DNA from 3 places in the Moorella sp. E306M genome. Region 3 is predicted to be linked to each of the others. Evidence: riboswitches for the same ligand, from Rfam matches in the RefSeq annotation. Region 3 holds a riboswitch; each other region holds the start of a gene.
What was found. A riboswitch is a leader RNA that binds a small molecule or an ion and turns the genes downstream of it on or off. The one in region 3 is predicted to bind cyclic di-GMP.
Positions count from the first base shown of each region.

Region 1 (7,793 bases), 880 kb from region 3:
CCAGGATGGCAGCAACCCTGGCAAGTATTGAGCCGAATTTCTGCTGCAAAGCCACCGTACTCCCGGCGGCCAGCAGGGAAGAAAAAACGTTGCCGCCTACCTCAATTAAGCCCCCGGCCCGGACCATGGCCCTGGATACAGCGCCCTCTATATAAATATTACCGCCAGCCTCAACACTCATCCCTTCTTCAACCTGGCCGGCAATCATTACATCGCCGGTGAAAGAAATGTTTCCCGAGGTAATATCAACATTACCAGGGTGCATGAGGGCGGGGAGCACACTGATAACAACCCGCCCTTTAACCCCCCTTGCCACGGGGCGGCCGGCTATGGTAGCAATGATCTCCAAACCATCTTTGCTTAAAACAGCGCCGGAACCGGCTGTCATTTGAATATCCCTGGGCTCGGGGGGCACGATTATTTCCCCCGTTACCGCCTTCCCCGGCCGCCCAACTTCGGCCGGGTGTTTCCTGGCCAGGACCATTCCGGCTTCAACCGCGGTAAAACGAAACCTTTCCCGGAAGTTCACTGTCTCCTCTTCTCCGACTGCTACTGGAACCTTTTGCTGGGTAGTAAAGAATAATTCTACCGTGGCGTCTTTACCTGGTACTGGTGGTTGCCCCCGGGCAATAATTAAAGTACCCTCGGTTGAGGCTTCAAGTCCCCGGGCACAGGCCTGCCAGTCGATACCATACTTGATACCCTGGCGCCCCATTTCCCTGGTTAAATCTTCCAGGGTAAAGGGTTTATAGAAATCTTCGTGCTCCAGGACCTCCAGGTATAAAACCCGCGCTGGTGGCAGGTCCCGCACTTGCCGCCGGACTAATACCCAGGGTTTTACCTGTAAAAATGCCTCCTGTTTATCCGCACTAACCTTTACCTGCCAGTATCCTTCCCGCCTTTCATCCAGGACGATTATTTCCACCCTGTCCTTCTCATTTACAGGCGTCGGTTCGCTTCGTTCTTCCCCATTTACTACCAGGCGCAACCCCGGGCAGGGCACGATCACCGGATAAGGGCCTCCAGGCGGGTGTTCTATTACCAGCTGTCCGTTTATTACGGCCGCCCGAGGCGCCACGCCCTTTTCCCCGGGCTGTTCAAGGGCTCCAGTCTTTAAAGATTCCACATGCAATCACTCCCCTCCACTTTGAGGGGCGCCTTTAAGGGTTTCTAAGACGCGGAAAAAGCCGATTATTTCCAGGTCATGGCGAATATTTGCGGGTATATGGGTAATTTTCAAAACGCGGTTCTGCTGGCTCAACAACCTGGCCTGGCTGAGAAGCATCCCGGCACCGGAGGAATCCATGAACTGCAGGTCCTTAAGAACTACCTCCACCACGGGAGCCTCCTGCCTTTCAATCTCTTGCTGCAGCTGAGCAACATTGCTGTAGTCCAATTCCCCCGCTACCAGCAGGGTGGCCTTTTCCTTTTCTTTATTTACCCTGATCTCCATGACACTCACCCCCCTTTTCCAGCTCTTTCTTAAGTATTACCAGGGTTACATCATCCCTTTGCTGCCTGCAGCCGGTAAAGGTAAATAAGTCATTTAAGATAACCTCCTGGAGTTCAACTGCATCCAGGCAGGTATTGGCGGCAACTATCTCTTTGAGGCGATTTAAACCATAATTTTGACCGTTGGCATCGCGGGCTTCTACCAGGCCATCGGTATACAGGATAACTACATCGCCGCGAGACAGGACAACCTGTTCCGGTCGAGTACCCTGGTATTCTTCCAGGAAGCCCAGGGCCACCCCCCTTACCCGGGGTACGTGGATATTACGGCCTGAAAATATTACCGGAGACGGGTGTCCGGCGCTGAGGCAGGTTAAACAATTATGCTGCCGTTCATAAGAAATAAGGCACAGGGTGGCAAAGGAACCGGCGCGATGCAGCTGCTTTCCTCCGATTGCAGCCAGCTGATTTATGATTTCTAATAGGGACAGATCTTTCCTGGTACAGGCATGTAAGATTGTACAAAGCTCCTTCATTTGCCCGGCGGCACGCATACCTTTACCCATTACATCTCCGATAGCAACAATAAGTTGATCTTCCCCCAGGGGAATAAAATCAAAAAAGTCGCCGCCTTCCAGGTCTGCTGGAATACTACACCCCGCACCCTGTATACCGGCATGTATTATTTGTTTCCCATTTCCACCGGTATCCAGGGACATTTAATATTCACCCCCGGTTGCCTTGCTCTGGTCACTACAATCTAAAAGTTCTTCCATACCTACCAGCCGGAAAACTTCGGCAATCTCTGGACAGGGGTTAATAACCCGTACCTTACCTCCCTTCATTGACCACCGACGCTGTATTTCTAATAAACCCCTGAGACCTGTAGAATCTATAAAGGATACTCCTGCCAGGTTTATTTCCAATTGCCCCTCTCCTTCCTGTACTTCTGCTGCTCGCTCCAGCGTGGCCAGGGTTTCCATGTCTAACTCCCCTTTAAGGTTTAAACAGCGCCCATAATCGCCCTTGGTTACAGAGATTGCCAGCATAATATCGCTCCTCCTCTTTCTTTACTTAAGAAGCTGGAGAACAGATTTCTTCACCTGCTGATTGATGGAAATCCAGGACCAGGGTGGTTCCCCTGGAACCGGTAGTTAGATAAACTTTATCAGCATAATAAAGCATTAAAGTAAACCCACAACCAAGAGAATTTTTTGTGGAGTAATGTCGCATTAAAGCCGCTTTGGGTAAATCTTTTATCTTAATTCCCTGGCCCTGGTCTTGAATAATTACCCGGATGGCCTCATCCGTCTGCCGTACCACCCATTCACCACCCGTAGCATGTTTTAATGTATTGGTCAAAGCCTCCGTTAAAGATAAGGCCATGCCGTACGCGCGGGCGCTAAAAGCCGCAGGTATCAGACTGCATAACTTGCTGCGAGCTAAAGCTATGTCAGCAGCCTTGTTAACTACTCCCCTTGCCAGTTCATTCCCCTGGGATAATACAGCTACCATTTCTTCTGAAGTCAAAAGCTGCAGGCGCCCATTGGTGACGGCAGCCATGGCTTCCCGGTAGGCCTGCATCTCCTGGCGGCGCATCTGCCTTTCCTTTTCAATAATTTCGGTTAGATCAAAGGCCAGCAGGCCCCCTGACCGGGAGTCAAGGGGTATACCGTGCAGGTCAAAAATCCTTTTACCGTCATCACTTACTATCACTTCCCGGCAGTGGGTTCCCCGGTGTATTGCCTGGCGCATTAAATTTTCTATTGCCGGCAGGGGCAGTTCCAGGTCAGCCTGTCCTGTCAGATGGCGAAAACGCCCCTTTTCGTAACGCATTACCTTGCCCAACCGCATGGCATTAAAAATCTCGGAGCTTTCTAATTCGGCCAGTAGTCGTTCTTTAACCAGGTCCTGTAAATGGGCGGGAACTAATTTGGATACTTGCTCAATGAAGTCCTCGGTACTACCCGTCAGTAAACGGTATTCTTCATTACCCAGGCGGCTGGCTGTTTCCTCGCCCCGGTAAACGGCTATGATATCAAAAAGGTGGATGTTACCCTTGCCCTTGGTCGGTACCCCTGCTACATCCAGGCTAAGATGCTGCTTTAAATAAATCCGGTATTGACCGGGAACGGGAGCTCGTGTTTCCAGGCCCAGTTCCATGGTATTCAATACGAGAATACGGCCGGCATAACGTTTCCCATCGGCGGCAACCAGGCTAATGCCTATGGGCATCGGCGGCTTGCGGCGCAAAGGGCCGGGACTCATGAAATAATCGCAATCGACACAAGAACGATCTGGGGTCTTGCGGGCACACTGGCTACACTCTTGCATAGCTGACCCCCCCTCTACTGCTCTGGCTTTAAACCAGGTTTAAAGATTCTCTTTCTCCCATAAAGAGAAGTTTTTTCCTTATCTCAAGTAAAATTTGGGTAACTGTATCCCTTTGCACTGAACCCGCCCCCGCCTTCGTTCCATCTAGAAATAGCAAGGCAGCCACGAGTAATTCGCATGGCTGCCCTTTACTTTAAAGTGGCAGCCTGGCAGTCATACCAACAAGTGGCTACAGACCCATGGCTTTGCGTCCCACCCTTTCGAGTGGTTTGCCCTTGAACACTTTAAGCTATTTACATAAGAAAGATATCTCTTAGGAAACCCTGGGAGCAGAGGAGAAGGTATGGTGACGGCTGTCCAGTGACCCCTGGACATTTTTCCGAAAAATCACAAGGAAATTCTGGTTCCTGGAGGTGTTATGGAAGGTAACACTGGATGGGTTGGGAGGAATGTTATTTGCAGTAATTTTAAGGGGGCTAATAGAGGGGAAACTTTTTTCCAATATTTTACATACAAGGCATATAATCCCCCCCCCCCCCCATTGGTTATTTTTATTTTTTATGTTAATTTCTGTTATGCTCTTTGCCATCGCTGGAATTATCCTCCAATAATTTGCTTTAATATTTTTATATTCGACCCCGCTCAACAAATTCCTTCTCTCGGAAAAAAGCAATCGTTAATTTACCCCGCCCATGGTTGCCAGAGCCGTAACAAAAAAATTGCCATGGCACTGGTTGCTTCATCCATGGCTTAGGGGGCAAAACGGTGTTATCTTACCTTCTGGATACCCAGGGCCTTCTCCAGGTCAATAATATGTTCCTGCTCAACTACGGCAATCTCCCTGATGACCTGGGCGACATCGTACAATTTCAAGGCTTCCAGTTGTTCAATGCGCTGCAGGTAACGATTCAGGGCGTCATACTCGGCTTCCAGGTCCTGGCGCAGCATTTCTACGTTATTGAGGGAGGTCTTGATTTCCTGCACCTGGACGGTAGGAATGCCGCCCAGGTACTGGATCTTGTCGCTTAACTTTACGGCATGCTCGTGTTCTTCCTGGGCATGCTGGAGCTCTTCATCGATAATAGCAACATACTGGGGACCGGTAAGCATGCTGGCATGCTGGATATACTGGATCATGGCGGCGTATTCCCAGGACAGGTCCAGGTTGAGAAGCTTGATTATTTGCTCGATGGTCATAGGGCCACCTCCAGGAGTATACTTATACTACATAATATTAGTTTTCCTGGTAAGTGTGCCCATACAAAAAAATCAAGTCCAGGTATTGGTTTAACCATATTTATACAGGATGCCGAAGCCGCCGCGGGGATAACGCCAGTCAATGTTATCGTGGGCGCAGCCGTAGCGACAGGTGCCACACTCCACGCAACCCTCGTAGGCCGTCTCGATCCGTTTCTCCCCTTCATTCCAGACATATACCCGGGCCGGGCAAATAAAGGTGCAGGGCCTGCCGTCACAGTGGCGGCAGACCTCCCGGTCCTTGATCCTTAAGTGAGGGTGCTTATCCGTTTGGTAACGGTTGAGGAAGAGTTTATCTTCCAGGCGCATCATCCCATCACCCTCCAGAGGTGGTAAAGGTCCCCGGCCAGTTGTATACGGCTGCGTTGGGCCGTAATTTCTCTCCAAATGCGCTTCTGCTTTTCCCCCTTGGGTACATTATCGACAGTTAAAAACTCCCTGGCGGCCCGGGAAAGGAGCTGCGGATACAGGGTAAAGAAGTGGGGATTTTGGTCAAAGAAAAAGGGGGCCCGTTGGTATTTCTGCAAGTCTTGCAAGACAAAGCTCTCCGCCAGCATCTCCCGGTAGGGCGCCAGGTTGGCCGCGCTGTAGTCGCCCTTTTCCCGGGCGGCCAGGATGGTTTTCGCTGCCAGCAGGCCGGAGGTCATGGCGAGATTCGAGCCTTCCCGGTGAATCCCGTTGACCAGCATGGCGGCGTCACCGGCTACCAGGACGCCGTTGCCATAGAGTTTAGGAATGGCCCGGTAGCCGCCTTCGGGAATCAGGTGGCCCTGGTATTCCTTGCTCTCCCCCCCGGCCAGGAGCCGCCGCACCATGGGATGACTTTTCAGGTGTTCCAGGAGATCGTTGGGGTTCAAACGGCGGCGGATCAGGCTCGACAGAAGGACGCCTACACCAACGGATAGGGAATCCTTGTTGGTATAGATAAAGGCCGTACCCATCATACCTTTAGTGGCTTCACCGAGGAGTTCAATGGTGCAGCCCTGGCCTTCTTCCAGGTTAAAGCGGTCCTCAATCTTTTCCCGGGGCAGGGCAATGATCTCTTTGACGGCTACGGCCAGCTGGTTGGTATTGATGCCGTCCTTTTTCAGGCCGGCCTTCTGGGTTAAAAGGGAATTGGCGCCCTCGGCCAGGATGACTACCTCCGCCCGGACATCGCCCTCAGCCCGGCCCGCCCTTACCCCAACGACGCGATCCTTCTCCCAGAGAAGGTCCTCGACGACGGTTTCATTAATCAGCAAGGCCCCGGCTGCCACGGCCTGTTCCGCCAGCCAGCGGTCAAAGCGGGCCCTCAGCACGGTAAAGGCGTTGTAAGGCTCGACGGCAAAGGCCATGCTTTTGTAACCCAAAGTAAGGGCCGCTTCATCGGTTAGCAACCACAGGCGCTGCTCCACCACCGGCCGCTCTAAAGGGGCCTCCCGGTAAAACCCGGGAACTATCGTTTCGGTGGGGTGGCGGTAAAGGACCCCGCCCATGACGTTTTTGCTCCCGGGGTGCTCGCCGCGTTCAAAGATAATTACCTCCACGCCGGCCCGGGCCAGGGTTATGGCCGCCGCTAGCCCGGCCGGCCCGGCGCCCACAACGACGACTTCAAACCTAAGCGCCATAATAATGCCCCCAAGTCAAACTGCAGATAAACTGTGTATACTATTAAATAACCCTGTTTGTTGCCGGCCTACGCGGGTCCCGGGGCCAGCCGGCGGCGAAATTCCGCTGTTAATGCCGGAACTACCTCCCGTAAATCGCCGACGATACCATAGGTGGCAATTTTAAAAATTGGGGCCTGCGGGTCATTATTAACGGCTACGATAACGTCGGCACCCTGCATGCCAACCAGGTGCTGGATGGCTCCGGAAATGCCGATGGCAAAATAGATTTTGGGCCGCACGGTAACCCCCGTCTGGCCCACCTGGTACTCCGGAGGCAGCCATCCGGCCTCCACCGCCGCGCGTGAGGCGCCCAGGGTGCCGCCCAGGACCCCGGCCAGTTCTTCCAGGAGGCGTAAGTTTTCCTTCGACCCCACGCCGCGGCCACCGGCAACGATGATCTCCGCCCGGTCAAGGTAGACGGCTTTGTTTTTTTCTTCGATGACCTCTATAACCTCGGCCCGGGCCTCGGCTTCATTGAAGGCCATATCCAACCGCACCAGCTCTCCCCGGCGGCCTTCCTGGCGGGACGGCATGGGCATAACCCGCGGCCGGACGGTGGCCATCTGGGGACGGTGCCGGCGACAGAGAATGGTGGCCATGACATTACCGCCAAAGGCCGGCCGGGTCTGCTCCAGGAGGCGTGTTTCCGGGTCAATGGTGAGACTGGTGCAATCTGCCGTCAGGCCGGTGCCCAGGGCGGTGGCCACGGCTCCCGCCAGATCCCGGCCCAGACTGGTGGCCCCCAGGAGCAGTATCTCCGGTTGGTACTGTTTTACCAGCTGTACCAGGGCCCGGGCATAGGGGGCCGTACGGTAGTGTGCCAGGACGGGGTTCTCGACCAGGTAGACCTTATCCGCCCCGTAGACCCACGCCCCGTCAGCCAGGCCGGCCACCCCCTGGCCCAGCAGGACCCCGGCCAGCTCTACCCCCAGGGCACCGGCCAGTTGCCGGCCTGCCCCCAGGAGTTCCCAGGAGACGGGGGCTACTTCTCCCCCCACCTGTTCAATAAAGACCCAGACGCCGCGATAACCGGCATTCGCTGTATTAGCCGGCATGGGTATTCCTCCATTATTTATCAGCTATAACCTTCGTCTGTACGAG
Region 1 is NZ_BJKO01000001.1:1,170,374-1,178,166, forward strand. It holds gene FLZ89_RS06140 (DUF342 domain-containing protein) at 1-1,126, opposite strand, end outside; gene FLZ89_RS06145 (STAS domain-containing protein) at 1,133-1,453, opposite strand; gene FLZ89_RS06150 (PP2C family protein-serine/threonine phosphatase) at 1,434-2,171, opposite strand; gene FLZ89_RS06155 (STAS domain-containing protein) at 2,172-2,501, opposite strand; gene FLZ89_RS06160 (ATP-binding protein) at 2,527-3,786, opposite strand; cyclic di-GMP riboswitch class I at 3,984-4,070, opposite strand; gene FLZ89_RS06170 (ferritin-like domain-containing protein) at 4,555-4,983, opposite strand; gene FLZ89_RS06175 (ferredoxin family protein) at 5,074-5,352, opposite strand; gene FLZ89_RS06180 (FAD-dependent oxidoreductase) at 5,352-6,650, opposite strand; gene FLZ89_RS06185 (electron transfer flavoprotein subunit alpha/FixB family protein) at 6,719-7,747, opposite strand; gene FLZ89_RS06190 (electron transfer flavoprotein subunit beta/FixA family protein) at 7,761-7,793, opposite strand, start outside.
Region 1: another riboswitch for cyclic di-GMP. It lies ahead of FLZ89_RS06160 (ATP-binding protein); the one in region 3 lies ahead of flgB (flagellar basal body rod protein FlgB).

Region 2 (7,793 bases), 120 kb from region 3:
ATTGATACCTTCAGCTACTTTTTTACCCTGATTATTACCCCTATGTTTCTTTTTGCCGGGGTTTTCTTTCCCCTGGATGCCCTGCCGTTAATCGTCCAGCGTCTGGCCTGGCTGATCCCCCTTTACCATGTGGTGGAGCTGGTACGGCCCCTGGTCCTGGGGCAGTTAAGTCCGGAACTCCTGGTCCATGTAGCCTGGCTGGTAGTTTTTATTGCCATCTTTTTCTACCCGCCCCTTTACCTCTTGCGTCGGCGTTTAACGGGCTAGCAGGTTGTCCCGGAAGGGAGAATATGTTATCCTGGGTATAAGGTTAAAAAAGGGGGGCAATAACCATCGTAACCCTCGGCACTTTATTTAGCCCTTACGCATGGATACTCATTATCCTGGCGGCGATAATCATCTTTGGTCCCAAAAGGTTGCCGGAACTCGGTCGCGGCCTGGGCCGAACCATCAACGAATTTAAAAAAGGCCTCAAGGCTGACGACAATCCGGAGAAGAAATAGGGCATCCCATCCCCTGTACGGAGGTGGCAAAATGCTAAGCCGGCCTTTACTGGCCATAGACATCGGCGGCGGCACCCAGGATATCCTGCTCTACCGTCCGGACCAGCCCCTGGAAAACTGCGTCCAGCTCATTTTACCCTCGCCAACAGTAATCTGCGGCCGGCAGGTGGAGGCAGCCACAGCCGCCCGCCGGGACGTCTTCCTTACCGGTTACCTTATGGGTGGTGGAGCCCTGGTAGGAGCTTTGCGCCGCCACCTGGCTGCCGGTTTAAAAGTCTATGCTACGGCCGCGGCAGCGCGGACGGTTTATGACGACCTGGATAGGGTGCGGCAACTGGGCATTGAAATAACTGAGGGACCGCCCGGGGATGCAGTAACCATTAAGACGGGCGATGTTGATCTTGATACCCTGGCCGGTAGCCTGGCTCCCTATGGCGTCAGCCTTCCAGCGGAAGTGGCCATAGCCGTCCTGGATCACGGCGAGGCGCCGAAAGGCACGAGCGACCGCCTCTTTCGTTTCCAGCACTGGCAGCGCTTTGTTGCCAGCGGTGGTAGACTGGCAGACCTTCTTTATCGGGAGCCGCCGCGTTATCTAACCCGGATGCAGGCCGTACAGGAGCAGGTACCGGGGGCCTGGCTCATGGACACCGGCGCGGCCGCCCTGTGGGGTGCCCTGTGCGATGCCAGGGTAGCGGCCCATAGCAAGGAAGGGTTGATCGTTGTCAATTGCGGCAACCAGCACACCATTGGGGTTCTCCTCCAGGAGCAGCGGGTATGGGGCCTGTTTGAGCATCATACCAGCTGTTTAAGCGGCCACAAGCTGGCTAGTTTTGTTGAAAAGTTGAGGGCCGGGGAGCTTACCAATGAGGAAATCTTTAATGACGGCGGCCACGGATGTTATATTGATCCCGGTTACCGGCCGGGTGGGGGCTTCCGTTTCGTTGCCGTAACGGGTCCGCAGCGCCGGCTGACCATACACCAGGATTATTATTGGGCCGCTCCTTATGGTGACATGATGCTCAGCGGTTGCTTCGGCCTAGTGGCCGCGGTGGCCGGTGACACCCAAGGTCGTGTAAAATTTTAAGTAGGTAACAAAGAGCCCTTACCGGACCGTATCAAGCAGCCACTCTGCGCAAACAAGGTGTTCACCATAATTTCAATTAGGCCGGGATTCCAGTTAAGAAAATTCACTGACAGGCAGGGGCGGTAAGCTTTTAAGAGGTTTTTTAAGGAAACCTGCAGGAAAATAGAGTAACATGTCGAATAAAATATCTCTAGTACCAATTTTTTGGAGAAGGGTTGTCCAAATGAGAGGGTTTACCAACGTCAAAAGTAAAATAATTCCAATATGGGGGGGGGGGGGGGGTACAATTACCATAACCGCCTATTATTGGAAATAGACTTTCTCTATCTCCTCTATCTATCTCGCCTTCTTTTATACTGCCTCGCCCGAGGTAAAATTATTCTTCTTTTCCAAATTTCTCCAAACAGCGAACTTACTATCCCTTAGTATCCTAGTTCAAGGCAAACATACCGAAAGGCAGGAACGCAAAGCCATGGGTCTAGCCTCTTTAATGAGTATGCTAGCCAGGCTACAGTATGCCTTTATCTTTTATTGGCAATATATTCCTTTTCCGGTAGTAGTAAGGAAAAAATCCTGAAGGCCAATTACTGCTGTGAAGGCGAAATACATAAGTATGGTGGCAATCCAGGCAAACCCTTCCACCAGAATTTGGACTTGTTAAAGGGGGAGCAAAGTATGGTTGATGGCCCATTAACCGAGGAAGAAATTAACGAGCTGTTAGTCGCGGCCGAAGAACTAATGGCCAAAATTAAGGAGGGCAAAGTTCTAGCGCTCACTGAGCTACCTCTATCGGAAGAAGTCGGTAATAACGGTTCAATGGAGGAAAAAGAGATTGATTGTTATCCCAATAAGCGGCGGGGGCGCAAAGCTGTTGGGTCTACAGACGTTAAGCCATGATTGTTCAAACAGCGAGTTAAGAACTAGCGAAATCTAAACATAAGCTAGAACTTAAAAACTTCAAAGGAAGATCAATGTAATGCACGCTGGCATGATTCTTGCAACCAACCAACCAACCAACCAACCAACCAACCAACCAACCAACCAACCAACCAACCAACCAACCAACCAACCAACCAACCAACCAATATTAGTTGCTAATAGCATTAATAAGCTTATCAACTTTATAATCTGCTTAACAGTCTGCATTGCTGATACAGGCTCAGACGAGAAAACAACTGTTTCTTGCCCGAGCCTTGTTTTATGTAAACTAAAAAGCAGAGAAAGGAGGAAGTCGAGTTACTTGAGTAGCCAATTGGAGGGGACGGGGAGGTGCGCAGCAGGTCTGGAGAAAGCAAAGCGCGACGCTTAGCCTCTAAAGAAAGGAGAAAGGGTGCATGGCCAGGAAGCTGGTAGTCTTCGACCTGGCGGGTGAGCTTTACGGCCTGGACATATTCGATGTCCGGGAGATAGTCAAGGATACGCTCGTCACTCGAATACCGCAAACGCCTGAATTTGTAGAAGGCGTCGTCAACCTGAGAGGAAAGATAATACCGGTAATCGATCTGAGGAAACGCTTCGGTTTTGCAAAGGGGGAAAAGACGAAAGATGCCAGGATAATCATTGTAGACATAGCGGGGCAGGAAGCGGGGTTGGTTGTTGATTCCGTCAAAGAAGTGGCGGCAGTTGATGAAACCACTATTGAGACTACGCCCGATGTCACGACGGTAAACGCCGCCTTTGTGGAGGGTCTGGCCAAGAAGGACGATAAGATTATCATCATAATTAAACTGGAACTGCTCCTTGAAGTCGACGAGAAAGAAATGCTGGAGCGTATGCAATAGGGAGATGATAACCGAAGATTATGTCGGCTTTAGGATGATCCGTGGCGCCGCGCGTTCAGGCCAGCGCCGCTATCGAAGAAGCCATGAAAATGACGCGTATTCTATTACTTAATGTATATTGGGAGGAGATAGAGAATGTCTCTGAAAAGCATAAGAAGCAAGATTATGGCACTGACACTGATAGCTATACTAGCAACAGTACTAGTTCAATTGATTATTGCCAACGTTTCGCTGGCAAATCTTACCTTTAAGTCTCGATCAATAGTACAACAACACGTATTAAATGAAATAAAGAGTGGCCTCAAAAACACAGTCGATTCCATGGTATCCTCCTTAACCGATATGTATAAAAGTAATGCCGGCACTATACCGGAAGCTCAGCTTATTGAGCTTATAAGAAAAACGCTGGATGCCAGCAGGTATGGCGAAGCTGGATACTTTTTTGCTTACCGATATGATGGTATAAGGGTAGTGGCGCCGGAAAACAAGTCACAGGAAGGCCAGAACCTTTGGGACCTAACGGATAAATCCGGCAAGAAAGTGGTTCAGGAATTCATCAGAGTGGCCCAGAACGGCGGGGGATTTGTGTCTTACATTTGGCTCAACCCTAAGACTAACAAGGAAGAGGAAAAAATTTCTTATATAGCCCCTCTTAAACTTGGCAACTTCGAGTTAGCGGTCGGGACGGGCACTTATTTATCCATGGTAGAGGTTGCCCAAAATGATGTGGCCCGGGAGATTGCCCAGTCCAGAAAGGCCCTTTCCGGTTCTTTGGTTATTATCAGTATTATTGTTTTATTGATTTTGGCCGTAATTACTTATTTCTTTACTCGAACCATCACTACACCACTAATCCTGGCGGTCGACGACCTGGGGCTTATAGCCAACGGCGACTTCACCCGGCCGGTGCCTGAAAAATACCTACGCATGAAGGATGAGATAGGAAAGCTCGCCCGGGCCGTCGACCGTCTGCAGGCCAACCTCAGACCGCTGCTTTCGGGCCTTAGAGACGACGCTAAAACCCTGGCCGGCAACTCGGAGAACCTAAGCGCGTCTTCAGAAGAGATCGCCTCATCTTCCGGCGAAGTGGCCAAGGCCATCCAGCAGGTGGCCGCGGGGGCTTCGGACCAATCGAGCCATCTGCAGGAAATACTGGGTCTTGTAGAAAACATAACTGCAAATCTGGAGAAAGTATATACCGAACTTAGTCACGTTAAGACCAACAGCGAAGAGACCTCCAGGCTGGCGGGTGTAGGCAAGAAAGAGCTGGACGTCCTCATTGCCTCCATCAAGGGTGTTCACGAGGCCTTCAAGGTGGTTGCTGAGAAGCTGACGAGCTTGAGCGGTTCCGTAAACCAGATAGGCGAGATCCTGGAAGTGATCAACGGGATCGCGGAACAGACGAATCTCCTTGCCCTGAACGCGGCCATTGAGGCGGCACGGGCCGGGGAAGCTGGCCGCGGCTTCGCGGTGGTGGCGGAGGAGGTCCGCAAGCTGGCCGAGCAGTCCAGCGCTTCGTCGGATAAGATCAGGGTGCTGTTGAACACTATCGGTTCGGAGACCAATGAAGTAGTGCATACTTCAGAGGAAGTCAGCAAGCAGGTAGTCACGCAGCTGGAGAATGTAGAAAATACGGTCAAGGCCTTTGACGACATACTTGAAGCGGTGGCAGCCATCGCGCCCATGATCGAGGCGACTTACCGCGAGGTGGATAGCACGGTTAAAGCCAAGGACGTATTGCTGGACCGGGTCCAGAGCGTCAGCGCGGTGTCGGAGGAGGCTTCAGCTTCGGCCGAGGAGATCTCCGCGTCAGCCGAGGAACTGTCGGCCTCCACCCAGGAGATAGCCGCCAGCGCCCAGCAGGTCCTGGAGGTGGCCAAACGGCTGGAGGAACAGGTAGCGCGCTTCAAGGTGTAAATGGTCGTGCTTACCGGGACACCCTTTTAACTTGATTCTCAATACGGGGGAGTTTTCCAGCTCCCCCCTTTTGGTAATAAGGATAAGCTCACCGGGTTGTATGTACAACCGGGGAAACGCCGATAACGACGAAGCAAGTGGCTTGAGGAGGCTTTTTCCGTGGGGAGAATAGTATATTTGACCAACATAGGGCACAACGGAAGGATTCAACTGCCACGAAAAGTTTTGGATGAGCTTAAATGGAAAGAAGCAGACTCCTTTAAGATAGAGGTTATAGGACAGGACAAAGTGGAAATTAAGAAAGTCAAGAAATAAACTAGTGTCAAGCATCAATGAAAATGCGCCATTGATGCCTGACCCCCTCTATTGGCGTTAACCTCTAGGATAACCGCCATGATTTTAGACGTCCCGCAACAAGAAAGGCGACTTTCATCGCTTTCGGCGATTTATCGAAAGACGCCTTTCATTTCCGCTAGGGGCTGCTGCCCCTTCGCTGGCCTTCGGCCTGAGAACACCGCAAGAGTAGGGGGGGACTCCCCTACTTCCCCAGGTATAGGAAATTATCCACAGGACCATAATTTCCTATACCTGTATCAAAGCCCGGAAGCCGTTATCCACCGGCTCCGGGCTTTTTCAGGCAAGTTACCTTTTGCGGGTGCAGTCCGTCCAGATGATGTGCGGTTGTACCCTCTGGCAACAATCCCTCAGAAGAACTGGAAACAAGGCGGTAAACTGTGGAGTTTTTGTGAACGCGCTTGACATATACCCCCCGAGGGTAATATGATGGTGATATACGAACCCGCCGATTTGCACGCCGGTCCTACGTTGGTTGTAGGCGATGCTGCCGGATTGGCTGATCCTTTTACCGGAGAAGGTATCTATGCAGCCCTGTATAGCGCATGTCTGGCAGCGGAGGTGATTGCGGAGCAGGTCAACTGGCAGGTGCCCGACTTAGGAGGCTATACCTCCCTGGTTCGGGAGAGGATGGGGCCTGAGCTGGCTAATGCCTTTCGTGTCACCCGCTGGTTCTTTCCCGCGTCAGGCCTGGTGCACCGTCTTCTCCACCGTCACCAGGGATTGGCTACTTGCATGCTTCAGGTAATTGCGGGAGATCTGCCCTACACAAGCTTTTTCGATGCTTGCCGCAACCAGCCCGCTCTTCTATTCTGTCCCGGTGGTCATGACCGAACAGCAATTTTCGAGATCGTTCGCGCACCCCGAGGTTAAATGGCGGGATAAGTCCCATGTTCCGAAGGAAGGCAAGGGGAGGTAGGAACCGATGTTGGCAAGCATGTTAATCACTATCAGAGAGGGCACGGAGGCTTTTTTGGTGGTCGGCATCCTACTGGGGTACTTGGCTAAAATCAATCAGCGGAGATTTTCCCTTCATGTCTGGGGTGGCGGTGACAATATCACTGTCCGGTGACATCGGTAAAATTGCCCTTGACAGGGGACAAACTTTGGGCTAAACTACCATCTTGAAGGTCCTTTTAAGTTAGTCCGGTGAGGCTAGCAAGGGAGTAGTATAGGTATACTAGTGGTATGCTAAGCCTGCGCCAACCTTCATGCGCAGGTTTTTTAATGCCCGGAGGAGGGGTTAAGATGGAGCTGGCGGTCAAAGCCAGGATCATGGATGCCGATAAGCTGCGCCGGGCCCTGACCCGCATAGCCCATGAGATCCTGGAGCGCAACCGTGGGACAGGAAACCTGGTCCTAATCGGCATCCGGCGGCGGGGCGTGCCCCTGGCCGAACGCCTGCAGAAACTCATTGAGGAGATTGAAGGGGTGAAGGTACCCTTAGGTATTCTCGATATCACCCTCTATCGCGACGATCTCACTACTTTGAGCGTCCAGCCGGTCGTTCACCGTACTGAGATCCCCTTTAATATCAACAGTAAGAAGGTGGTCCTGGTGGATGATGTCCTTTTTACCGGCCGGACGGTCCGGGCGGCCCTGGATGCCCTGATGGACCTGGGCCGGCCGCAGAACATCCAACTGGCAGTAATCGTTGACCGGGGGCACCGGGAATTACCAATTCGCGCCGATTATGTGGGGAAAAATGTCCCGACTTCCCGTAAAGAAGAGATAGCCGTTCAACTTAAGGAAATCGACGGTGTCGACCAGGTGTTGATCAGGGAACTGCCTCAAGCAGCCGATGTCAGTCCTTGAAATTAGTCCCGCGAGGCTAATAAGGACGGGCGGGAGCAGTCCTCCTTATTAGCCAGTAAGCTGATAAGGAGTTTTTTTATGCCCGGGAAACGGAGGGATTTTGCTATGCGGTTACAACATAAAGACCTGCTGGGGTTAAAGGACCTTACAGCGGAAGAAATTGAACTCATCCTGGAGACGGCAGCCCCTATGAAAGAGATTCTCGGCCGCGATATTAAAAAAGTCCCTACTCTCAGGGGCAAGCTGGTTGTCACCCTTTTCTACGAACCCAGCACCAGGACGCGGACTTCCTTTGAACTGGCCGCCAAGTACATGGGCGCCGATACGGTGAGCATCGCT
Region 2 is NZ_BJKO01000001.1:174,441-182,233, reverse strand. It holds gene FLZ89_RS00900 (ABC transporter permease) at 1-267, shown strand, start outside; gene tatA (twin-arginine translocase TatA/TatE family subunit) at 327-503, shown strand; gene FLZ89_RS00890 (DUF1786 domain-containing protein) at 535-1,587, shown strand; cyclic di-GMP riboswitch class I at 2,017-2,103, shown strand; gene FLZ89_RS00885 (hypothetical protein) at 2,119-2,484, shown strand; gene FLZ89_RS00875 (chemotaxis protein CheW) at 2,922-3,368, shown strand; gene FLZ89_RS00870 (methyl-accepting chemotaxis protein) at 3,504-5,285, shown strand; gene FLZ89_RS15490 (hypothetical protein) at 5,445-5,600, shown strand; gene FLZ89_RS00865 (NAD(P)/FAD-dependent oxidoreductase) at 6,069-6,512, shown strand; gene FLZ89_RS00860 (hypothetical protein) at 6,565-6,711, shown strand; gene pyrR (bifunctional pyr operon transcriptional regulator/uracil phosphoribosyltransferase PyrR) at 6,888-7,454, shown strand; gene FLZ89_RS00850 (aspartate carbamoyltransferase catalytic subunit) at 7,560-7,793, shown strand, end outside.
Region 2: another riboswitch for cyclic di-GMP. It lies ahead of FLZ89_RS00885 (hypothetical protein); the one in region 3 lies ahead of flgB (flagellar basal body rod protein FlgB).

Region 3 (7,793 bases):
TAATGCGCTCAATATCTTCCTGGGCCATTTGTTTTAAAATTAAAGATGATAACTCCGGCCCGATGGTAATCAAAAAAATCGCTGCCTTTTCCAGGCCGGAAAGAGCTTTCTGCTTCGCCAATCAAGCCACCCCTAGTCCTCCGCCAGCCAGGCCCTGATAAGTAAGGCTGCATCCTCCGGCCGCTGGCGGATGATTTCCCGTAAGCGCTCCAGTTTGGCCTTGCGTTCGGCTTCCTGGCGTTCTTTTTCCACATCCACCGGTTCTACCGGCTCAACTACCAGGGGTTCTACCGGTACACCAGCCTGCATGCCAGCTGTTAATGCCGCGCCGGGGAGCCCCGCTTGTAAAGTCTTCTGTCGCCGGCGGCGTAACAGAAGCATGACCAGCACCACCAGTAAGAGCAAGCCCCCCAGCCCTGCCGCTCCCCAGAGAAGGTACTGCTGGAGCAGTTGCTGGCGCTGCTGCCGGGCCTCCATCTCCGCCGCCATCTGCTGCTGCAGGGAGTTGTCAAAGGGTATTGGTTCAACGTTAATCTGATCGCCCCGGGCCTGGTCGAAGCCTATAGCAGCGGCGACGATATTTTGTATTTGGGTTCTCAGGGCCGGGGTCACCGGGCCGTTGACAGCCACCGCCGTAGAAAGCCGCCTTACCTGGCCGGGAGCCACGATGGTATGGGTCTGGGTCTGGTCAAGCTCATAGTTATGAACAGTATCGGATTTATTATAATTCCCCGTTGCCGGGTTAAGGGCCTGGTATACCGGAGGCTGGGTGTTGGCCGGCGTCCCCGCCGGCCCACCGGTGCCGCCGGTACTGCCCTGCTCCGTTTTAACTTGCTCGCTCCTCAAAGCGCCTTCCTTGCCCCACACCGTCTGCTTAATTTCCTGCTGGTCGAAGTTCAGGTCGGCGGTGACCATGGCCACAGCTTTACCTGGACCCAGGATCTGGGTCAGCATGGCTTGCAATCGCTGTTCCAGGTCCCTTTCATACTGTCTCTTCAGTTCCATCTGGATTTGTTGCTTCTGGCTTAAGGGCGCCGCGTCGCTGCCGGCCAGGCCGTCACTCAAGACGTTGCCGTACATATCAATAACGCGGATATTCTCGAGCTTGAGGCCCGCTACGCTGGCCGCCACCAGCTCCATGATGCCCTTGACCTGTTCCGGTTTTAAACGGGCCAGGGGTTTAAGTTTTAGCATTACCGCCGCCGAAGGCGGCTGCTGTTCCTGTAGAAAGACGCTGGGCTGGGGAATGACCAGGTGCACCCTGGCGTCTTCCACTTCGTCCAGGGCAACGATGGTCCGCCGCAGCTCTTCCTGGAGGGCGCGCTGGTAATCTAGATTGCGCTCAAAATCGGTCATCCCCAGCTTGTTCTGGTCAAAGAGTTCAAACCCCTGGCCGCTGTTTAAAACCCCGGCACTGGCCAGGTCCAGGCGCAGCTGGTAGAGCTGGTCCTTGGGCACCAGGATGGTCGTCCCCTCGCCGGCCAGCCGGTAGGGCACCTTCATTTCTTTCAACTTTTCCACTACCGCCGCCGCATCACGCTGCTGCAAATTGGTAAACAGTGGTGCGTACTGGGGCTTCAGCAGCCACTGCAGCAAAAAGGCGCCACCCAGCAGAGCGGCTATACTGATGGCCAGGAGGGCCGAACGCCGCCCGGGAGTTAAACCCTGCCAGAAATTTTTTATCCTGTCCAGAATTTGTTTAAGCTTCATTTTGAGCTCCCGGAAGGCAATATTGCTTTGCTAACCATAATTAATATCACTACCAGGAAAAAATGCCTCCCCTGCACCTAACTTTCACCGCCTGCCGCACCGCCCCCTGCCGGTCCAGGGCAAGCAACTGCTCTCCCCTCAAGTGCCGCGCTGCTACCGACCCGGCTCAAGGACGGCACTAGAACTGCATGCGGGAGATTTCCTGGTAAGCCTCCACGACCTTATTGCGCACCTGCACGGCCAGCTGGAGGGAAAGGTTGGCCTGTTCCAGGGCCAGCATGACCTGGTGAACGTCCTCGATTTTACCGGCCAGGTACTCCTGGGTGAGGGCATCGGCCTGCTGCTGCAGGGTATTGATTTCCCCCAGTTTTTCCATCAGGATTTCTGCAAAAGACCCGGCTACGGCTCCTGTACCCTGGGGAACGGGCCGGGACTGCTGGCTCTCCTGAAGGGGAGCCGGCATTAAAAGGGATACAGGTGAATAGAGCATGTGCATTTTCCTCCTGAAAGTTATAACCCAGCTTCCTTCAGGCTGGAGGGTACAGCCTCCGGGCTCCGGTGGTTCTCAGCTAGCAAACTTAGCGCTCAGCCTTGCTCGGCGGCGGGGGTGGCTAAACTTTTGGCGTTTCAATCATGCATCACGGGGTGTGCTACTTCTTATTCCTAAGCCACGTTACGATCCCCATCCCGTTCACCGCCGCCTCGCTACGGCTTCGCTGAGTTTGCTGACGCCTCGAACCAAGTCGCCCTCCGCCTGTACCCTCCAGCCCCTTTTCCCAGCCATATATTTTCATACTTCATGGCTGGGGCGGCAGCCATACCATACCTCTAACGCCCGATCTCCAGGGCCTTCATGGTCATGGCCTTGGCCGCATTAAGGACGGTGACGTTGGCCTCATAGGCCCTGGTGGCGGTGATCATGTCCACCATTTCGTTAACGATATTGATATTGGGCAATGCCACATAACCGTCAGGGTCGGCATCCGGGTGCGACGGGTCGTATACCAGGCGGGGCGGCGTGTTATCCTCAACAATAGCCGCGACCTCCACTCCCCTGCCCGGAGCCTGGTCCGGCGACTGTCCCAGCGCTTCCCGCAGTTTCTCCGCAAAAACCGGCACCTGCCGCCGGTAGGGGCCGCCCCGGGGTGTCCTGGTGGTATTGATATTGGCTAGATTGTTGGCAATGAGATCCAGGCGCAGGCGCTCGGCCGTAAGGCCGGAAGCGCTGATAGCCAGGGCCGGCAATAATTCCACCCCTACCGCCTCCCTTCGTTAATCACATAGCGCAGCATGGCCAGCCGGCCGTTTAGCTGCTGGACGGCAAAGTTAAAGTTCAAGCTGTTCTGGGCCAGGTCGACCATCTCCCGGTCGATATCTACGTTATTGCCGTCCTGACGCATCGTGGTGCTGTTATCCTGATTAACCTCCGGGGTAAGATCCAGACTGGCTGACGGCAGATGATAGGGGTTCGTACGGTACAGGGTTAGACCCGGCTCCAGTCCCAGGGCCTGGCCGAGTTTCTCTTCAAAGGAGACATCATAGCGCTTGAAGCCCGGGGTATTGACGTTGGCGATGTTGTGGGCGATGACCCGCTGGCGTAAAGCCGCCGTGTCCAGGGCCTTTTCCAGGACATATAAAGCCGGCGTCATAAACATCCAGGTTTCCCCCTCTTTCCCGGAAAAACGATATTTTTCTCCAGCGGTTACCACTTTAGCATTTCTATGGGAATTTGGGTATCGGGCTTAAGGCCCAAATTAGTCTGGGACTTTAGTCCTAAAAGAAAAGCCCGTTTACCGGGCGTCTCAAAGGAACCGGGAACGGCGGCCTGGCAGTCATAGTCCTTCACCCCGGGGCTAGAAACAAGAAGCGTACAAGCCCTGCCCCGGAAGACACGGACCTTAGACCCATGGCTTTGCGCGCATCCCCTTTCGGAGAGCTTGCCCTTGACGCCCGGAGTAAGAAAATTTTACCGTTGTATTTTCGATATTTATTCAACACGATTTGCCAAATTCCTGCATGTCGGGAGAAAATCAACCAAAAAAATGAGCCGTTCCACCCCTCCGGGAACAGCTTCCTATTTTTCTTTCCTCTAAAGATTTCGCTTCCAACTGTGGTATAATATAGCCATCCCAACCGGCCTGGGATTCGGTATAGATACGACAATCATCCTGGAAAGGATATAGGGCTATAATATATAACATTAAGGGAAGGACAGAAGAAAGGGGGGTCTAAAGAATGGCGGCAGTCGAGGTTCCTCGCCGACGTTTTACTGTTGAGGAGTTTTACCAGATGGCCCGGGCAGGCATCCTGGGAGAAGACGACCGGGTAGAGCTGATCGAGGGGGAGATTATAGAGATGGTGCCGATAGGGACCAGGCACGCCGCGTGTGTCAGACGGCTGCTTCATATCTTTAGCACCAAAATAGGCGATAATGCCCTGGTAGACACCAACAACCCTTTACGCCTGGACCAACACTCGGAACCCCAGCCTGACTTGATGTTGCTTAAGGCCCGTGATGATTATTATGCTTCTTTCCACCCCCGGCCGGAGGACGTATTGTTGTTAGTCGAGGTGTCCGACACTTCGATGGCTTATGACCGCGAAGTAAAGGCAAACCTCTATGCAAAGGGTGGGGTTAAGGAAGTATGGCTGGTTAACCTGCAGGCGCAGCAGGTGACTGCCTATCGCCTGCCTTCGCCCTCCGGGTATAGAGAGGTTAAAGAATACGGGCGCGGCGACCATATTTCACCGCTGGCTTTCCCGGGGCTAAACATTCCCGTCCAGGATATTTTACCGGGAGATTAGCCCCGGGCTTTTACCGCTTTCCCCGCACCCGTTTCTTCATCTACTTGATTAAACTCATCCTCACCTGCTGGTGCCTTTCTTGCCGGCAGCTTTCCAGCTGCAGGCGCCGCAGGATTACCATATCCCCCTGCACTTCCACAGCCACGTGATCGCCCGTTTCCCATCCCAGCTGCTGCCGGATCTCTTTCGGGATAACTACCTGCCCCCGGCTTGATAGTTTTGTTATTTCAATCTGCTTGCTCATGGTCTTCCTTCTCCTGCCCCCGCTCGCTGCCCCTTCTTAACTCATAGCCGCCGGTCCAGACACCGGGGTACAGCGGTTTTATTTTCCCGTCTGTAGGCCCGGGCCATTTGCCGGGCTGTTTGTACCTGCTCCAATTCCAACTTAATCGCTGCCATAGCTTTTTGTATATTTTTTAGATTAGCTTCCTGCAAATGCCGGCATTCCTCCCAAAGGGATCGCACCTGCCGGGTAGCCCCGGCCAGCTCCTGGCGGGTTGCCTCTGGCAGGAACTCAATCTTTTCCCACTCCAGAGCTTCACACCCTGAAACTAATACCAGGAATTCTTCAAGCTGCCGGGTAGCCTGCCGCGCCCGGGTCAGCCTTTCCCTCCAGGAAGCGGCTTCTGCTATGAGATTATTTAATTCATCCCAGACGCCGGCTTGAATGGCTTGCTGTTGTTGCTCTAAGTTTTGCTGCCATACCTGCATCAGTTCTATTTCCTGATAATACGCCTGCAAAAGCCGCCTGGCCACTATTTCTATCTCGCTCATTATCAGCCCTGCCAGTTCATCCCAACTCTGGTGCGATAATCGTGGGACTGGTATTTTTTTGTCGCTTCTTCCCAGGTGTCGCGCAGCTGCTGTAACAGGTCGATTACTTCATTAATCATAGTTGCGCTCTTTTTTACGTTAGCCTGGACCAGGTGACGATACATGAAGTCGTAAAGCTTATAGAGGTTCTCTGCAATTTCTCCTACATCCCTGTTTAAGGTCGCCATCAGTTCGCTCAGGATATCCTGGGCCCGGCCCAGGCTATTGCTTACTCCGGCATAATCCTTTTTTTCCATAGCAACCAGCCCCTGGCGGCAAAAGCGCAAGGCTCCATCATAAAGCATCAGCACCAGCTTTTCCTGGGACAAGGTTTGGACAAGGTTTTGTTGATAAGTCTGGTACGGATTATTTACAGCCATAAGTTGCACCTCGTTCTCTATCCGCATTTCGGCGTATACTGCTGTTCAAGCCTGTCATCTCTGCGGGCAGGGTTGCAGAGCCTTCTCTTATCCGTATCTTTTACTTCAATAAAAACACTACCTTACCTGGTAAGCGCTCAGGGACGCAATCTGCCCGGCCAGCCAGTTCCCCTGGCTCTGCAAAGCCGCCAGGGCCTGCTCCATAGCCGTAAACTGCCGCCGGAGCTGCTCTTCCTTTATAGCAAGCCGGTCTTCCATGCGGGCGATCTGGTCGTCAAGGTCGTCCATAATATCTTGCAAAGACTTTTCCCGAGAGGGAATAATGCCATCTCCGGAGCGGACAAGGGAAGTAAGATAATCATCCAGCCTGTCAACCAGCCCGGTGCCGCTGTCATTGGTAAAGACAGCCATGACGGCTGCCGGGTCATCTTCCAGAGCGGCCGTCAGTTTTTCCGTATCCAGGGTTAATTTACCGCTGCGGTCGAATGTTAACGAAGCACTGCCCACCGTGGCCCCGGTGGAAATGCCGATGCTCCAGGGGGTCTGGTAAGGACCCGTTATGCCTGCTATTTCAGCTGTCATCAGTTGCCATAAATAACTCTGCACCCGCGCCAGGGTAGGATCACCCTGTAAATCGCCTTCATCCCCGGCTTTGGTACTGATAAAATCCATAACCGAGTTATATTGATCCACCATAGCTTTAACAGCATCGACGGCTTTTTGGGTATCTTTGCCTATATCCAAACTCAAAGTTTCCGCCGCTTCAATGGTACCATTACCATCGGTGTCAGTTACAGCCAGGAGGTTCAGGGTAACCCCCTGGATGACATCAGTAATGGTATTGGAGGAGCGGGTTATAGTGAGGCCATCGATGGTAAATTCGGCATCCTGGGCGCGTGCAATCTCTGCACCTGCCAGGAGCTTGGTAGTATCGGTTGCATCTATTATTTTAAGGCTATTCAATATATGGGTCGTAGCATCATCATTAAACTGTATTCCCCCATTAGCGCCGCTTGTTTTACTCGCAATGACAAGCCGGTGGTCAATGACGCTGGCCGTCACAATGTCCCCCGCTCCCCCTTCATCAGGGCTCTTATTGATTTTAGCGCTGATAGAGTTCAGGCTATCACCGGCATCGACGGTAATCGTCCTTACAATTCCATTTACTTTAATGGTAAAGGTACCACTAAAACCCAGGCTGTTATTATCGTCCGCCGTTAACTGCTCCACGCTCGCCACTTTATGGGCCTGGGCTAACCGGATAATACCTACTTTATAACTTCCGGCCACAGCGTTGCTGGCTGCAGAAGCCGTCAATGCAGAGGTATTGCTGGAGGTGGCTTTCATGCCAGTAAAGGTGGAGGCAAGTTTAAGATCGGTGAGTTTGCTCTGCAAGTTGCTTAACCGTGTATAAATATCGTGCCAGGCGTTTTTCTCCACGTTATACTGGTCTTTGCGCTGCTGCAGCCTGGTCAGGGGTATTCTTTCGATGTCCATTAACTGGTTGATGATAGAGTCTGTATCCAGCCCCGAAGCCAGGCCGGAAATATAAAGGCTTCCCACCATATTAGAACACCCCTTATATCAGCTCATCCAGGAGCAGTCCCACCAGCTGTTGCATCTGGCTGGCTACTTTCAGAACGTTTTCCGGTGGAATGCGGCGGATAATCTTGCCTTCTTTGGCATCTATCACCAAAACATATATTTCGCCCTTCTCGTGGTCAAGCTTAAAGCGCAGTTTAATGTTGAAAAGCTCCGTGGCAGCGTTTAGCTTTTCTACTGCCTGCTCTAAATTACCCTGGGAATACCCGGCCTGCCCCTCTTGCCGGCGCTTTTCCTGCTCGCTGTCTACATTAATCTTTTTAGCATCCTGCACTGCCGGTTTCTGTGTCTGGCTCTGGACCTGGTTTAGGATTAAAGGATCGACTCCTTCGATCCGCAATACTGCCACCCCCGCGGGTAAAAATAACTCCTAGAGGATTATATCGACAGATAAGTGTCCTGCTTGAGGTTTAAATTTGAACTAAAACTAATTACAGCTTGATTTCATTTTCTAATAGTCACATAATATGGTTAGTGGAGGTG
Region 3 is NZ_BJKO01000001.1:289,874-297,666, forward strand. It holds gene fliG (flagellar motor switch protein FliG) at 1-121, opposite strand, end outside; gene fliF (flagellar basal-body MS-ring/collar protein FliF) at 133-1,710, opposite strand; gene fliE (flagellar hook-basal body complex protein FliE) at 1,889-2,200, opposite strand; gene flgC (flagellar basal body rod protein FlgC) at 2,539-2,964, opposite strand; gene flgB (flagellar basal body rod protein FlgB) at 2,967-3,365, opposite strand; cyclic di-GMP riboswitch class I at 3,527-3,662, opposite strand; gene FLZ89_RS01505 (Uma2 family endonuclease) at 3,946-4,515, shown strand; gene FLZ89_RS01510 (AbrB/MazE/SpoVT family DNA-binding domain-containing protein) at 4,556-4,759, opposite strand; gene flgN (flagellar export chaperone FlgN) at 4,801-5,289, opposite strand; gene fliS (flagellar export chaperone FliS) at 5,292-5,735, opposite strand; gene fliD (flagellar filament capping protein FliD) at 5,826-7,274, opposite strand; gene FLZ89_RS01530 (flagellar protein FlaG) at 7,288-7,650, opposite strand.